4 regions of the Thioalkalivibrio sp. AKL6 genome follow, and region 1 is predicted to be linked to each of the others. Evidence: predicted binding sites of a transcription regulator. Region 1 holds the regulator's gene; each other region holds the start of a gene.

Evidence for each region. Region 1 encodes sigma-54, which starts transcription at its own class of promoters, with help from an activator protein. Its sites were predicted from a motif close to TGGCANGNTNCNTGCTT; they were not measured.
Region 2: the regulator sigma-54 is predicted to act here: its motif matches at 2,089-2,105, upstream of D575_RS0101325 (DUF4168 domain-containing protein).
Region 3: the regulator sigma-54 is predicted to act here: its motif matches at 1,399-1,415, upstream of fliL (flagellar basal body-associated protein FliL).
Region 4: the regulator sigma-54 is predicted to act here: its motif matches at 1,943-1,959, upstream of flgB (flagellar basal body rod protein FlgB).

What each region holds. Positions count from the first base shown of each region.
Region 1 covers NZ_AQXS01000008.1:86,429-90,203, reverse strand. The annotation lists gene hprK (HPr(Ser) kinase/phosphatase) at 1-348, opposite strand, end outside; gene D575_RS0103515 (PTS sugar transporter subunit IIA) at 397-864, opposite strand; gene hpf (ribosome hibernation-promoting factor, HPF/YfiA family) at 868-1,206, opposite strand; gene D575_RS0103505 (RNA polymerase factor sigma-54) at 1,223-2,707, opposite strand; gene lptB (LPS export ABC transporter ATP-binding protein) at 2,796-3,566, opposite strand; gene lptA (lipopolysaccharide transport periplasmic protein LptA) at 3,563-3,775, opposite strand, start outside.
Region 2 covers NZ_AQXS01000006.1:105,372-109,146, forward strand. The annotation lists tRNA gene D575_RS0101310 (tRNA-Gln) at 230-303, opposite strand; gene rpsI (30S ribosomal protein S9) at 344-736, opposite strand; gene rplM (50S ribosomal protein L13) at 768-1,196, opposite strand; gene D575_RS0101325 (DUF4168 domain-containing protein) at 1,435-1,935, opposite strand; gene D575_RS0101330 (sigma-54 dependent transcriptional regulator) at 2,239-3,666, opposite strand; gene D575_RS0101335 (ATP-binding protein) at 3,663-3,775, opposite strand, start outside.
Region 3 covers NZ_AQXS01000010.1:392,705-396,479, reverse strand. The annotation lists gene D575_RS0109860 (flagellar hook-length control protein FliK) at 66-1,154, shown strand; gene fliL (flagellar basal body-associated protein FliL) at 1,465-1,962, shown strand; gene fliM (flagellar motor switch protein FliM) at 1,973-2,947, shown strand; gene fliN (flagellar motor switch protein FliN) at 2,958-3,560, shown strand; gene fliO (flagellar biosynthetic protein FliO) at 3,563-3,775, shown strand, end outside.
Region 4 covers NZ_AQXS01000010.1:74,181-77,955, reverse strand. The annotation lists gene flgE (flagellar hook protein FlgE) at 1-274, opposite strand, end outside; gene D575_RS0108365 (flagellar hook assembly protein FlgD) at 318-992, opposite strand; gene flgC (flagellar basal body rod protein FlgC) at 1,003-1,422, opposite strand; gene flgB (flagellar basal body rod protein FlgB) at 1,455-1,862, opposite strand; gene D575_RS0108350 (protein-glutamate O-methyltransferase CheR) at 2,079-2,894, opposite strand; gene D575_RS0108345 (chemotaxis protein CheV) at 3,099-3,775, opposite strand, start outside.

The sequences.
Region 1 (3,775 bases):
CTGCGGGGCGTCGGGCATCTCCGAGAACGGACAGGTGTCCTCGGCGAAGATCACCGCGGTGGTCCCAGTGCGGGCCATCTCCAGGATCAGGTCGTTGCACTGGGTGGCGCTGAGGCTGGAGATGTAGCGGGCCTCGAAGTCGCCGATGATCTGGATGCGGTTGGGCCGGATCAGGTTGAGATGGCCGGCCAGCGGCAGGTCGTCCCCGTCGTCGCCGACCAGCTTGCGGTCGGGTGCTGCGTGTTCGCCGTGTACGAAGCGAAGATCCAGGCGGTTTCCCATGGCCTGGATCAGGCTCTCCACGTTGATGTCGCGGGCGATCCCGCCTTCTCCCAGCGCCTCGTTCATGGCAGACGCTGCGCGCCGGAATCGCGGCTGGCGGCGGGTTCCACGGGCTTAGTCCTCGCTGAAGCGGCGCACGAGTTCCTGTTCCAGGGCCGTCGCATCCCCGGCCCGGCGCAGCGCTCCGATGGTGTCTGGCTGCGACAGGCCGCGGGCGAGCTGGGCCAGCAGGTCGAGGTGGTCGCCGGTGGCGGCCTCCGGGACCAGCAGTGCGATCAGGATATCGACCGGCTCGTGATCCATGGCGTCGAAGTCGACGCCCTTGTCCAGGCGCAGCACGGCCACGCGCGGCGCCTCGAGATCGGCCAGGCGGCCATGGGGAATCGCAACCCCATGGCCGAGACCGGTGGATCCGAGTTTTTCGCGCGCGGACAGGGCCTCGAAGATCGCGTTGCTCCCCGGTCCCGTGCCGTCACCTCCGCCGGCGAGGAGGTCCGCCAGGGCCTCCAGGGCCCGTTTCTGGCTGGAACACTCGGGTTGCAGGCCAATGCGCTCGGAGGTGATCAGCTCGGCAATCGTCATGGATCAGGAGGCCTGCTCGCGGTTGCGCTGGGCACCTTCGGCGCGGTGGTGATCCTTGACCTTTTCCTTGTGCTTGATCAGCTGACGGTCGACTTTGTCGATCAGCGCGTCGATCGCGGCATACATGTCCTCGTGAGAGGCCTCGGCGTGGATGTGATTGCCGCTGACCTGGAGATTCGCTTCGGCCTGGTTGTGCTGATTCCGGGTCTTCTCGTGGGTCAGCACGACGTGGACGTCGATGACCTTGTCGAAGTGGCGCTCCAGCTTCGCGAACTTCTCGTTGACGTAGTCGCGCAGGGCGTCGGTGATGTCCACGTGGTGGCCGGTCAGGTTGATCTGCATGGTCAGGACTCCTTGGTTACTTGCTGCCGGTGGGCATCGAGGCCATCTGCCGGCGTTCGCTGGATGAAGGGATGTGCATCGCCTCGCGGTACTTGGCCACGGTGCGGCGCGCTACGTTGATGCCCCGGTCCGACAGGACCTGGGCGAGCCGGGCATCGCTGAGCGGCTTGTTCGGGGGTTCGTCGCCAATCAATTCGCGAATCATGGCACGGATGGCGGTGGCGGAACACTCGCCGCCATCGTTCGTGCCGACATGGCTGGAGAAGAAATACTTGAACTCGAAGACCCCGCGCGGGGTGTGCATGTATTTCTGCGTGGTAACCCGCGAGATGGTCGATTCGTGCATCTCCAGGGTCTCGGCAATGTCGCGCAGGATCAATGGCTGCATCGCGACGTCGCCATGCTCGAGAAAGCCCTGCTGGCGATGGACGATCGCCTCGGCGACCCGCAGCAGGGTGTCGTTGCGGCTGTGCAGGCTCTTCAGGAACCAGCGTGCCTCCTGCAGCTGATCGCGCATAAAGGCGCTGTCGCGGGCATCCGAGACCTGGCGCACCATGCCGGCGTAGAGGTCGTTGATGCGGATGCGCGGTGCGATCTCCGGGTTTAGATCCACGCGCCAGCCCTCGGTGGTGTGGCGCACGTAGACATCCGGGACTACGTATTCCGAGGTGGCGGAGCTGATCTGTGCGCCGGGGCGCGGGTTCAGGGTGCGGATCAGATCCAGTGCGCGGGCCAGTTCGTCCGGGTCGCGTACGCCGGACTGGCGCTGCAGGGCCTTGTAGTCGCGCTTGCCCAGGCTGTCCATGCCGTGTTCCAGGATCGCCCGTGCGGCCTCGCGGGCCGGGGCGTCCGGGGCCAGTTCGCGTAGCTGGATCTCCAGGCACTCCCGCAGGTTGCGCGCGCCGACCCCCAGCGGGTCGCACTGCTGAATCCAGTGGAGCACTGCCTCGACCTCGTCGACGCCGACGGTTTCATCCTCGCCTCGGCTGATGGTCTCGGCCAGGGTGTCGAGGTCGCCCTCGAGATAGCCGTCGGGGCTGATGGCGTCGATCAGGGCCGCCCCGATGCGCTGGTCGCGCGGTGTCAGATGGCTCAGATGCAGCTGCCACAGCAGGTGATCCTGCAGGCCCTCACCGTCGTCGTCGCTGGTGTTTTCCAGCGGGTCGCGGTCATCCACGCCCTTGTTGGGTGTCGGGGCCGGCTCGTAGATGTCGTCCCAGCGGCTGTCGGTCGTCAGTTCCTCGGGGATCACGTCGTCGCTGGTGGTGGTGGCCTCCATGCGATCGCCTTCCACCAGCTCGCCGTCCTGGTTCAGGCGCTCGGTGTCGGCCTCGGCCTCTTCGTCCTCGACCTGTTCGAGCATGGGGTTGCTCTCCAGCGCCTGCTGGATCTCCACCTGGAGCTCGAGCGTGGACAGCTGCAACAGGCGGATCGCCTGCTGCAGTTGCGGGGTCATGGTCAGCGTCTGACCCAGCTGCAGATTCAGGCCGGGTTTCAGCATCGGGTATGCGGGGCGAGGGTGGGCATTGATGGAATCTTAAAGCCTGCCTTGTGGTTTGTGCACCGACCGGGCCGCATGTGGGGCGCTTTCACAGGCGGAAGTTCTCGCCGAGATAGACCCGGCGCACCTGGGGATCGGCCAGCAGCTCGTCCGGTGTCCCGGCGGCCAGCAGGCGGCCTTCGCTAAGAATATAGGCCCTGTGGCAGATGCCGAGGGTCTCGCGCACGTTGTGATCGGAGATCAGTACGCCGATGCCGCGCTGGGCGAGATGCCGAATCACGTCCTGGATGTCGCCCACCGAGATCGGGTCCACCCCGGCGAAGGGCTCGTCCAGGCAGATGAACTTCGGATCCCCGGCCAGGGCGCGGGCGATCTCGGCGCGGCGCCGTTCGCCGCCGGACAGCGCGATGCCCGGGCTGTGGCGCACGGTCTCGAGCTGGAACTCCTCGATCAGCGCATCGCCAATGCGGCGGCGCTCGTGGCGATCCAGCCCGGGGCGCAGCTCGAGCACGGCCTGCAGGTTGTCCCACACGCTCAGGCGGCGAAAGATCGAGGCCTCCTGCGGCAGGTAGCCGAGGCCGGCGCGCGCGCGCACGTGGATGGGGGCGCGGGTGATATCGCGCTCGCCCAGGGTGATGCGCCCGGCATTGGGGCGGATCAGCCCGACCAGGCTGTAGAAGCAGGTGGTCTTGCCGGCCCCGTTCGGGCCCAGCAGGCCGACCACCTCGCCGGGCGCGAGGTCGACGTCCACCTGGTCCAGCACCGTGCGCTGGCCGTAGCGCTTGGTCAGCTCGCGTCCGATCAGGCGGTCGTTGGTTTGTGCCGATGTGGCGGATGGGCTGGGGGCGGTGGCGTTCATTCGTCGTCGCGCGGCTGGATGGTGATGCGCACGCGCTCGCTGTCGCCTTCGCCGCGTTCGGCCTCGATCACGTCGGTCGTCAGGTCGTAGGTGATGCGCTTGCCGCGCGCCTCCTCGCTGGTGGTGATCACATGGGCCTGGTCGGTGAGGATCATGCGGTCTTCGTTCAGCAGGTAGTCGATGCGCAGGGCGGTGGCAATGCGCATCTC
Region 2 (3,775 bases), on a different contig from region 1:
CCGAATCGTTGCCTGGCTCCGGGGATGGCAGTGCGCCCCTTCGAGGGGCGCACTGCCATGGCTGGGGGACCAGGATGATTCGGCGGCTACGCCGCCTCACCCCTTAGGGGCTGCACACGCTGCGCGCGTGCAGTGCTTCGCTGCGCTTCGCCGAACCTTCCAGGTTCGAACCCTGGTCCGCTCAAATATCCATAGAGAAGGGCCCCACGAGGGGGCCCTTCTCTATGTTTGGCTGGGGGACCAGGATTCGAACCTGGGTTGGCGGAGTCAGAGTCCGCAGTCCTACCGCTAGACGATCCCCCAGTAAACCGGGTCGGGTGCAGCCCGAAACTCGACGCGAATTTTAGCGCTTCGAGTACTGGGTTGCACGACGGGCCTTGCGCAGGCCGATCTTCTTGCGCTCCACCTCGCGGGCATCGCGGGTCAGGTGACCACCACGACGCAGCGACGGGCGCATGTCTTCGTTGTACTGCACCAAGGCGCGGGCAATGCCCAGACGGATCGCGCCGGCCTGGCCGTTGCCGCCACCGCCTTCAACGGTCGCGATCACGTCGAAGTTGCCGGTCGACTCGGTCGCCTCCAACGGCTGGCGTACCACCATGCGCGAGGTCTTGCGGCCGAAGAAGTCGTCCAGCGGCTTCTCGTTAACCGTGATGTTGCCCGTGCCGGGACGCAGGAAGACGCGCGCCGAGGCGGTCTTGCGGCGGCCGGTGCCGTAATACTGATTGATAGCCATTCGGATCGATTCCCTTGCTGATTCTGGCGGCTCAGACTTCGAGCGGCTGCGGCTGCTGGGCCGTGTGCCGGTGTTCGGTACCGGCGTAGACCTTGAGCTTCTTGAACATGGCCCGGCCAAGCGGGTTGCGCGGCAGCATGCCCTTGACGGCAAGCTCCAGCACCTTCTCCGGATGACGCTCGATCATCTGGGTGAAGTTGGCTTCCTTGATGCCACCCGGGTAACCGGAATGGTGGAAGTACTTCTTGTCCATGGCCTTGTTGCCGGAGACGCGGATCTTCTCCGCGTTGATCACGACGATGTAGTCGCCGGTATCGACATGCGGCGTGTACACGGGCTTGTGCTTCCCGCGCAGGCGATGTGCGATTTCCGTGGCGAGTCGACCGAGGGTCTTGCCGTCGGCGTCGACGAGAAACCAGTCGCGTTCGACTTCGGCCGGCTTGGCGCTAATGGTACTCATGATGTTCGATGCTCCGAGGTCGGGGCGATTCAGAAAGCGCGCAAGAATAACGCTTCCCTCCGCCCAATTCAAGCTACAGGGACAATTCCCGAGACCCGAAGGCGTCCGCCCTCGGGGGAATCACGGATCAATGTGCAGAACATTCGCGTGCATGCCCCGGACACAAACAAGGGGCCGCCCCGAAGGCCGGCCCCTGCAACCCCCCGGGCGCAATGCCCGGGAGGTTTTGCGCTGCCCGTTACAGCTGGGCTTCAGCGCGTTCCTGGACTTCCTGCATCAACTCGGGGTCGTTCTGCAGGGCCATGGCCACTTCGTTGTATTCCTCGACGCTCATGCCCGAGTCTTCAACCGCGTTGACCATTTCGTCCTGTGCTTCCTGCTGCATGGACTGGGCTTCGGTTTCGTCCTCGGCACTCTGCAGCCGGTCGGCGAAGTCTTCGCGCACTTCCTGCACCGCAACGAAGGCGGTTACGAAAGTGTCGATGTCTTCTTCGCTCAGATCCACCTCGGGGGCTTCCTGCATCGGGGCGCCACCCTGGGCACCACCCTGAGGCGGCTGGCCGCCCTGAGCACCGCCACCGGCACCGCCTTCCTGGGCCGGCGGCTGGCCGCCCTGGGCACCGCCCATGTCGCCCCCACCGGCACCACCTTCGGCACCGCCGTACTGGGCGGAGGCGGCTCCACCCACGGCAAACAGGGAGGTCAGGGCCATCGCGAGCATCGTCTTGCGCATATTCATCATGTTGCTCCTTTTCCTTTGGATCGTTCGGATCTCGGGGCGAAGCCGGCTACGACTCAAGGTCGATCGTCCGCACGCCCGATTTCGTTGCAACCGTGTGAGGAGGAATGGTCCGTCACTGCGGTTCCGATTCCTCGATTGCTGTCCCAGTAGGAGCAGGCATCGTGCCAAGATTGGAAAAAGACAAACAAAACACTTTGAAACAGCGACTTATGACCTCATCATCCCGAAAGGGCCGGGGAACGCCCCAACGGTAAACCGGGTCATAATGACACATGGGTCAGGTCGACCCGGGTCAGGATGTCACGATGGGTCGGATTCCCCGAGTTTGCGGTACAGCGTCTTGCGGCCGATGCCGAGGATCCGCGCAGCGCGTTGCTTGTTGCCGTCCACATGCTCCAGCACCCGACGAATGTAGTCGCGCTCGCGCTCCTCCAGGGTCGGCCACTGGCCGTCGTCGCCCATCCCCGGGACCGGCGTCGCCCCCTCCGCCCGGTCGCCCGTCGTTCCGCCGGGATCCTCGGCGAACGCCTCGAATAAGCGCTCCGGCAGATCACGGGTCTCGATGACCTCGCCGGCCGCCAGGGTGGCGGCACGCTCCATCAGACTCGCGAGTTCGCGGACGTTCCCCGGGAACGGATACCGCACCAGCGCACGCAGGGCCTCCGGGCTCAGGCGACGCTCGGGCAGATCGCGGGCCAGGGCCTGCTGACGCAGGAACTGCAGGGCCAGGCGTTCGATATCATCGCCACGCTCGCGCAGCGGCGGGATCTCGATACGAAAGGTCTCCAGGCGATAGTAGAGATCCTCACGGAAACGACCGTTGGCAATATGCGCCTGCAGATCCTGATGCGTGGCCGCCACGATACGCACATCGGTCGCGATCTCCTCGTTGGCGCCCACTGGACGCACGCGACCATCCTGCAGAAGACGCAACAGCTTGCTCTGCATGGCCACCGGCATCTCGGCAATCTCGTCCAGGAACAGGGTGCCGCCGTCGGCCTCGGTAAACAGGCCGCGCCGAGCCCCCTTGGCCCCGCTGAACGCACCCGCCACGTGCCCCAGCAACTCCGACTCCAGCAGGGCCTCGGGGATGCCCGCGCAGTTAATCGCCACGAACGGACCACCGGCCCGCTCGCTTTCCGCATGGAGCGCGCGCGCCACCAGTTCCTTGCCGGTCCCGGACTCGCCGGTGATCAGGACACTGCCGTCGGCGGCCGCGATCCGCCGAATCAGGTCGAACAACTGCAGCATGGCCGGACTGCGGCCCTGCATGCCGTGAAAGCCATCGGCCTGCGCAAGGACCTCACGATAGCGACGCACCTCGTCCTTCAAACGCCGCGCCTCGGTCACCCGGTCGGCGGCCAGGCGCAGGTGATCCAGATCCACCGGCTTGGTCAGGAAGTCATCGGCCCCCGCCTTCAGCGCGGCCACTGCCTGGTCGATGGTCCCGAAGCCCGTGAGCATGATGAACCCGGGTGCCGGCACCCGGGCGCGGGCCTCCTGGAGCACCTGGAAGCCATCCGCGCCGGGCAGGCGCAGGTCGCTCACCACCAGACTGAAGGCCTGCTGCGCAAGCACCCGCGCGGCATCCTCGGCACTGGCGACCGCCGTAACCGCGTAGCCGGCCTCGGTCAGCTCCTCGGTCAGCAGCTCGCGATGCCCGCGATCGTCCTCCACGACCAGGACCGACTCCGGGGGCGTTGCGGGGACTTGTGCCTTGCTGCTCATCGAAGCGAATCCTCCTGGGCGCCAGCGGCCACCGGCAGATGCACGACGAAACGGGTCTCCCCCGCGACACTGCGATCCAGCATCACCGTACCCCCGTGGTCCTCCAGCG
Region 3 (3,775 bases), on a different contig from region 1:
ATGGACCGTGACTATCGATTAGGGCAAGGGCCCGGGGATCCACCCGGCACACCGAGGATTCGGAGATGATCGCGACACAGAACACCGGTCAGGGCATGCTGCCGCTGCTGCAATTGCTGGGCGGCGAGGCATCGCTGCAGGACCTGGACGACCTGAAGGGGCTGAAAGGGAAGGACGGCGAGGGGTTCCTCGCGGTTCTGGAGCCGCAGATGGAGGCCTTGCTGGCGAACCTGGGCGTGCCCGGGGACGAGCTGGAAGGGCTCGATCTGGAAGCCATGCTGGCGCGGCTGCAGGATCTACTCGACGGGCAGGGTTTCGCCGCGGGCGACGAGGCGGGGGGCAAGGGCTTGCCGGTCGCCAGCCTGATGGCGGCAGTGCAGGAACCGGGGCGTATGGACGCGGCCCGTGGGGAGGCGAGCGCCTCTGGCCGCGGGGGTGCCGAGGGCCAGGCGTTGCCGGTCAAGCCCCTGCCTGCAGCTGTCATGCGCCTGTTTGTCGAGGCCAGCCAGGCGGCAGGCGGGCACGACGGCCTGGCCGCATTGAAGCCCGAATTGCTGGGCGCGCAGGGCGGACTGTCGCGGGACGGCGTGCTCGATGTCCTCGCCCAGTGGATGACCCAGGGCGGGGACGACGAGTCGCGCCGCGGGCGTACCGACCCCCTGGGGGGCGTCCTGCCGGCTCTCGCCGGTGGGCAGGCCGAGGGGGCGGAGGCCGCGCGTGCGCTGCCGCGACTGGACCTGACCCGGCTCCTGCAGCAGCCCAATGGGGCCCGCGAGCTGGCCGATCAGGTGCGCATGCTCGCCCAGGCACAGGGTGGTCGAACCGAGCTCAAGCTGCATCCCCCGCAGCTGGGCAGTCTGGATATTCGGGTGCTGGTCGAGGGTGACCGCACAAGCATCCAGTTCATCAGCGCCAATCCGGTGACCCGCGAGGTGCTGGAGGCGGCCATGCCGCGCTTGCGCGACAGCCTCGCCGAGAGCGGGCTGATGCTCGAGGACGCGACCGTCTCCGACCAGGCGGCCGAGGAGCAGGCCGAGCAGGATGAGCGCCAGACCGCCGCCGGGACCGCTTCGGAGCTGGACGAGGCCGAAGACAACGAGAATGAGGGCAGCACGCTCTCGATGCTGAATCGGCGACTGGATCTGTTTGCCTGAGGCGAGCTCGGCGCGGGCTCGGTCTTGCGCTATCCGATGGGCAGCCGGCGGTATCCGTGACCTGCCCCATCGGGCCCCTTTCACTGTCGTAGCGATCTTCCATGAGTGCCGCCAAGAATCCGTCTTTCCCGCGCGGCGGGCGGCCGATTCTTGACGTTATCGCCCGTTCCTTCCCCGGAAGTGTCCTTCCTCCCCCTCCAGTACTGGTCGCTAACTATTGGATAAAGCGATAGAAAGCCAATGCTGGCATCGGCCTTGCTAGGGTCTTTTCCGAGAGCAAATCCTCGGTTTACCGGATAGCGGGTGCGACATGGCGAAGAAGGAAGTCAATCTGGACGACGAAGAAGGCGGCACCCCGAAGAAGGGCGGCATGGGCAAGCTGCTTGTGCTGCTGCTGATCGTGATTCTGCTGGTGGGCGGCGGGGCCGCTGCGGCCTGGTTCTTCCTGGTTGCGGGCGACGAGGCTGCCGAACAGGTGGTGGAAGGCCCTCCTGAGCGCTTCTACACCAGCCTGGAGCCGATGACTGTCAACATTGAAGCGCCGGGCCGCATCCGCTATCTGCGTGCCGAGGTGAGCCTGGTGACGCACGAGGCGCCGGTGATCGAGGCGTTCGAGCGGCATATGCCGGCGATCCGCAACGACATCCTGGGCATCCTGGCGGAACAGCGTTACGAGGATCTGAATACGCGGGATGGCAAGGAATCGCTGGCGGAGGAGCTGAAGGAAGCAATCCGCGAGATTCTGCGCTCGCGGGATGCGCCGGACGCGGTCGAGGCCGTGTTGTTCAACGAACTGGTGATGCAGTAGGAGCCCCGTTATGGCGCAGACGGATATCCTCAGCCAGGACGAGATCGATGCCCTCCTGCATGGTGTGGACGAGGGCGACGTCGAGACCGAAGACCCGTATCCGAGTGACGGTGAGGCGCGGGAATTCAACTTTGCCACGCAGGATCGCATCGTCCGTGGGCGCATGCCCACGCTGGAGATGATCAACGAGCGCTTTGCGCGTCAGCTCCGGGTCCGTCTGTTCAATGTACTGCGCCGCTCGGCCGAGATCTCGGTGGTCGGCACGCGTATCACCAAGTTCTCCGAGTACATGCACTCGCTGTTTGTCCCCACCAGCCTGAATCTGGTGCGGGCGCATCCGCTGCATGGCACCGGCTTGTTCGTGTTCGATCCCAAGCTGGTGTTCATCCTGGTCGACAACTTTTTCGGTGGCGACGGACGCTACTACACCCGCATCGAGGGACGAGACTTCACCCCGATGGAGATGAAGGTCGTCCACGGCGTGCTGGAGGGGGCCTTCGAGGATATGCAGAAGGCCTGGCAGCCGGTGATGGAGCTGAAGTTCGAGTTCCTGAACTCCGAGGTCAACCCGCAGTTCGCGAACATCGTCTCGCCGACCGAGATCGTGGTCATCAGCGAGTTCCACATCGAGCTCGACGGGGGCGGCGGCAACCTGCACGTGACCCTGCCGTACTCGATGATCGAGCCGATCCGCGAGCAGCTGGATACCGGCATCCAGTCGGATCGCTCCGACGTCGACCAGCGCTGGATGCACGCGCTGCAGGAGGAGATCCAGACCGCCGAGGTCGAGATCAGCTCCATGCTGGCGGAGACCGAGGTCACCGTGCGCGAGCTACTGGATATCCAGCCGGGCGACATCATCCCGGTGGACCTCCCCGAGAAGATCACCTTGCAGGTCGAAGACATCCCGATGTTCCGCGGGAAGTTCGGCGTATCCAATGGCATGAATGCGATCCAGGTTTCGGAACGCATTATCAAACGATAGAGGGCGCAGCATGGCTGACACCGACGATCCCAAACAGGACACCCCGGCCGTGGATGAAGATACCGCGGGCGCTGAAACCATGGCCGAGACCGAAGGCGGTAGCGACGACCAGGCGCTGGCCGACGAATGGGGGGCCGCTCTGGCGGAACAGTCCGCCCTGGCCGAACAGAAGGATGACGAAGAGGCCGCCGACCCGGACGCCCTGCTGAACGAGGCGCAAGGCGGTGGGGGTGCCGCGTCCGCGCAAGCGGCGCCGAAGACCGAGAAGAAGGAACGCAAGCACAAGCCGGATTCGGCCGCGGAGGCGCTGCAGCCGGAACAACTGTCGGGCGTGGTGCAGGGCGACGGCGAGGAGATGAACCTGGAGATGGTGCTGGACGTGCCGGTGACCATCGCCATGGAGATCGGTCGCACGCGCATCCCGATCCGCAACCTTCTGCAGCTGAACCAGGGCTCGGTGGTGGAGCTGGACCGTCTGGCCGGGGAGCCGCTGGACGTGCTGGTGAACGGCACGCTGATCGCGCACGGCGAGGTCGTGGTGGTCAACGAGAAGTTCGGTATCCGGCTGACCGATGTGATCAGCCCCAGTGAGCGCATCCGCAAGCTCAAATAGCCATGAATCCACGTAATACGCGCAGTTCGGCCCTCGTCCTGGCGGCCGTCACGGGGACCCTCTGGCCTTTGACTGCCCTTGCGGAGGGTGGCAGTGGCGGGGCCGCGGCCTATCTGACCCAGCTAATCGGCGGTCTGGTACTGGTGATCGGTGCCATTGTGGTGCTGGGCTGGATCCTGCGCCGGACCCAGGGCGGACTGAACCGCGGCTCGCAG
Region 4 (3,775 bases), on a different contig from region 1:
GGACGAAGAAGCCCTCGCCGTTGATGGCCAGGTCCAGGCCGTTCTCGGTGAACTCGGTCCGGCCCTGCGAGAACTGCTGGGTCACCGCCTGCAGGCGCGTGCCGGAACCGATCGCCGTCTGGCTGATGCCGCCGAAGCTCTGGGCAAACACGTCACCGAATTCCGCCCGCGAGCGCTTGAATCCGGTGGTCCCCGAGTTGGAGACGTTGTTGCCGGTGGTCTGCAGGTCGGCCTGGGCCGCGTTCAGTCCGCTCAATCCGATATTGAAGGGCATGGGGTGTTTCCTCCGTTAGGGTTCGTTCGACGCGCGCCGGTCGTTAGCCGCCAATCCGCCGTACATCCGAAAAGCTGATCTCGCCCAGGCCTTGCACGGTCAGTGCCAGCCCGGAATCATTGCCCACCGCGACGCTCTCCACGCGGGCATCCAGGAAGGTATCCACGGCCTCGGACTGAGTCCCGGAGCGGGCCGTGGCCTTAAACTCGTAGACGCCCGGGGGTGCGAAGGTCCCGTCGTCGCGCATGCCGTTCCAGCTGAACTCCTGCAGGCCGCTGCCGGCGGCGCCCAGGTTCATGCGGCGGATGCGCTCGCCGTTCGGGCTGTACACGTCGATCTGCAGCTCCTCCGTGGAGCGATCCAGGTCCACCGCACCCTTGACCATGCCGTCCGGACCCAGCTCGCCGAATTCGACGGGAACCAGCACGTCCTTGCCTACCAGGGAGGCCGCCTGCAGCGTCTGGTTCTGGCCCAGCGACTGCGCCAGCTGCTGGAAGGATTTGGACAGCTCCTCGATGCCGGTTACGGTCGAGAACTGCGCCATCTGGCCCAGGAAGTCGCCGTTGTCCATCGGCTCCATCGGATCCTGATTCTCCAGCTGGGTCGTCATCAGCTTGAGGAAGTCGGACTGGCCCAGGCGGTCCATGTCCTTGTCCTGTTTCTGCTCGGGGCGCGAGAGGCCCAGGCGATCCAGCAATTCGGGGGATATCTGTGTCATCGATGGCTCCCTAGCCTTGACCGATCTGCAATGTGCGCTGGAGCAGCTGACGCGAGGTCTCCATCACCTCCACGTTGGCTTCGTAGTTGCGCGAGGCGGACATCATGTTGGCCATCTCCTCCACCACGCTGATGGCCGGACGGAAGATGTAGCCCTCCTCGTTGGCCTGCGGGTGATGGGGTTCGTAATGCGCATGCGGCGCCGCCTGCGACTCGGTCACGCCGGCCACCCGAACGGCCGTCGACGAACCGTTCGGGTTTGCCTGGTCCATCACGCTCTGGAACAGCACCTGCTTGGCGCGATAGGCCTCGTCGGGGTTGGTCGCGGCGGTGTTCGCGTTGGCCAGGTTCGAGGCCACGGTGTTCAGGCGCACCGACTGCGCCGACAGCGCCGAGGCGGAGGTATTGAACAGGCTGAAGAGGTTGCTCACGACATCGATCTCCCGATCAGGTCCGCGTCACGTTAGCGATCGCCCCTAAGGGCTTCGCGGATGCCGGAGACCCGGCGATTGAGGAATTCCAGGCTGCTCTGGTATTGAACGGCGTTCTCGGCAAAGGCGGCCCGCTCCATCTGCGGGTCCACCGTGTTGCCATCCAGCGACGCCTGCGAGGGGACGCGGTAAAGCGCCTCGACCTGCCCGTTCATCGCGCCGGCGTTGGGGTCGAGATGCGCCGCCTGGCTGCGCGCCATGGGCAAGCTATTGCCGCCGCCGGCCGCGGATTCGAGCACCGCACGAAAATCGATATCCCGCGCCTTGTAGTTCGGGGTATCCGCGTTGGCGATGTTGGAGGCCAACAGCTCCATGCGCTGCGCCCGCACGTTCACGGCCTGCGGAGAAATACCCATCGCCTTGTCGAGAGAGAGACTCATCGCTTCCGTCCTGTCCGCCCGCGGCGGACCCTCGCTTGGAGAACGGGGCGCACCGATTGCGACCCTTCGCAGGGGGACTGATGCAATCGTTATGCCATTCTCGAGCGGCGTGCCGCAGGGGCGCAGGCACAGCGGGCAGCCAGGGGAAGGGATGGAACGATTCGCCGCCCGCATTGCACGGGCGTTCCCGGGAATCAGCCCCGGGGCTGGATTACGTCAGGACTTCAGACGAAGTACCGAGCCGTACTCGGTTCGTACGGTTTCGAAAGCCTGGGTATAGGGCCCTGCGGTCTCGGAAGCGCCAAGAAACAGATACCCGCCCGGATTCATCTGCCGGGCGATAGCGTCAAGAACCTGTCGCTTGGTGTCGCCCGAGAAATAGATCAGCACGTTGCGGCAGAACACCAGGTCGAACTTGCCCAGCGCCGCATAGCTGTCGATCAGGTTGAGCTTCTGAAAGCGACAGCGCCGCTGCACATCCGGGATCACCTTGTGGCCATCCGCGACGGTCTCGAAGAAGCGCGCGCGCCGGCTCTCGCTGAGCCCGCGCACGATGCTCAGGCCGTCGTACACGGCCCGCCGCGCATCGTCCAGGATCTTCTCTGACAGGTCCGTGCCAAGAATGGAAACCGGTACCTTCCGGGCCGGCCGCGATTCTTCCCATTCCGAGACCACCATGGAGATCGTATAGGCCTCCTGCCCACTGGAGCAGCCCGCGGACCAGACCTTGATGCTGCCTCCCTTCGCGGCCAGTTCCGGCAACAGCACGTGGCGCAGGATCTCGAACGGAAAGCCATCGCGGAACCAGGACGTCTCGTTGGTCGTCATCGCATCGATCACGCGGGTGCGCAGGCGCGGATTCGGGGCCTGCCGCATCGCATGCAGCAGTTCCGGGACGCTCTTGAAGTCGAACTCGTCGAGCAGCCGCGACAGACGACTGGAAACCAGGTACTGGCGGCTGTCACCCAACACCAAGCCGCAGCAGTCCTGCAGGAAGCGGGAGAACTCCTCGTAGTCGCGGGAATCGATCACCGAGTCATCCCTGAGCGCTGTCCATCGTGATTAGGCATCCTGATGACGAATCCTTGACCGGGGCCTCTTGGCCGGAAAACCGGGGTGACCCCGAAGATCGGGTCGAGTATACGGCGTCGCGCGCATGGCACCATACACACCGAGTGGCGGCCACCCGTCGCCGCTCCGGGCTTGCCGGGCGGCAACGCGGTTCCGCCCGACCGGTCATTCGGCCTGCTGACTCTCGCGCCCGGTCTGATCCAGTACGGCATTGGCCAGCTCATCGGGATTGAACTTGGAGAGAAAGGCATCCGCGCCCGCGCGCTTGACCATGTCGGTATTGAACTCACCGCTCAGCGAGGAGTGCAGCAGCACCTTCAGGTCCTTCAGCGCGGTGTTGTCCCGGATGCGCGCGGTCAGGGTGTAGCCGTCCATGCGTGGCATCTCGATATCCGAGATCACCATCTCGATCTGGTCACCCACCGGCCCTTCCGCGGCCTTCTGTTCAAGGAAATCCAGTGCCTCCTGGCCATCCTTGAAGACGTCGTATTCGAAACCGAGGCCCTTGATCGCGCCCTCGATCTGCTTGCGCGCCACCACCGAGTCATCGACGATCACGACCTTGCGCCCGCTGGCCTCTCTGGCGTTCTCGCGGATGGATGGCGAGACCTCGCTGGGCAGCGGATTGACGATGGAGAGCACCCGTTCGACGTCGATGATCTCGACCAGCTTGTTGTCGATCTCCGTGACGGCCACCAGGAAGGATTCGCGTCCGGTTCCGCGCGGGGGCGACTTCACGTCTTGCCAGTTCACGTTGACGATGCGGTCCACCGCCGACACCCAGAAGCCCTGCACCGAACGATTGAACTCGGTGACCACCACTTTCTGCTCCCCGTTGTCGA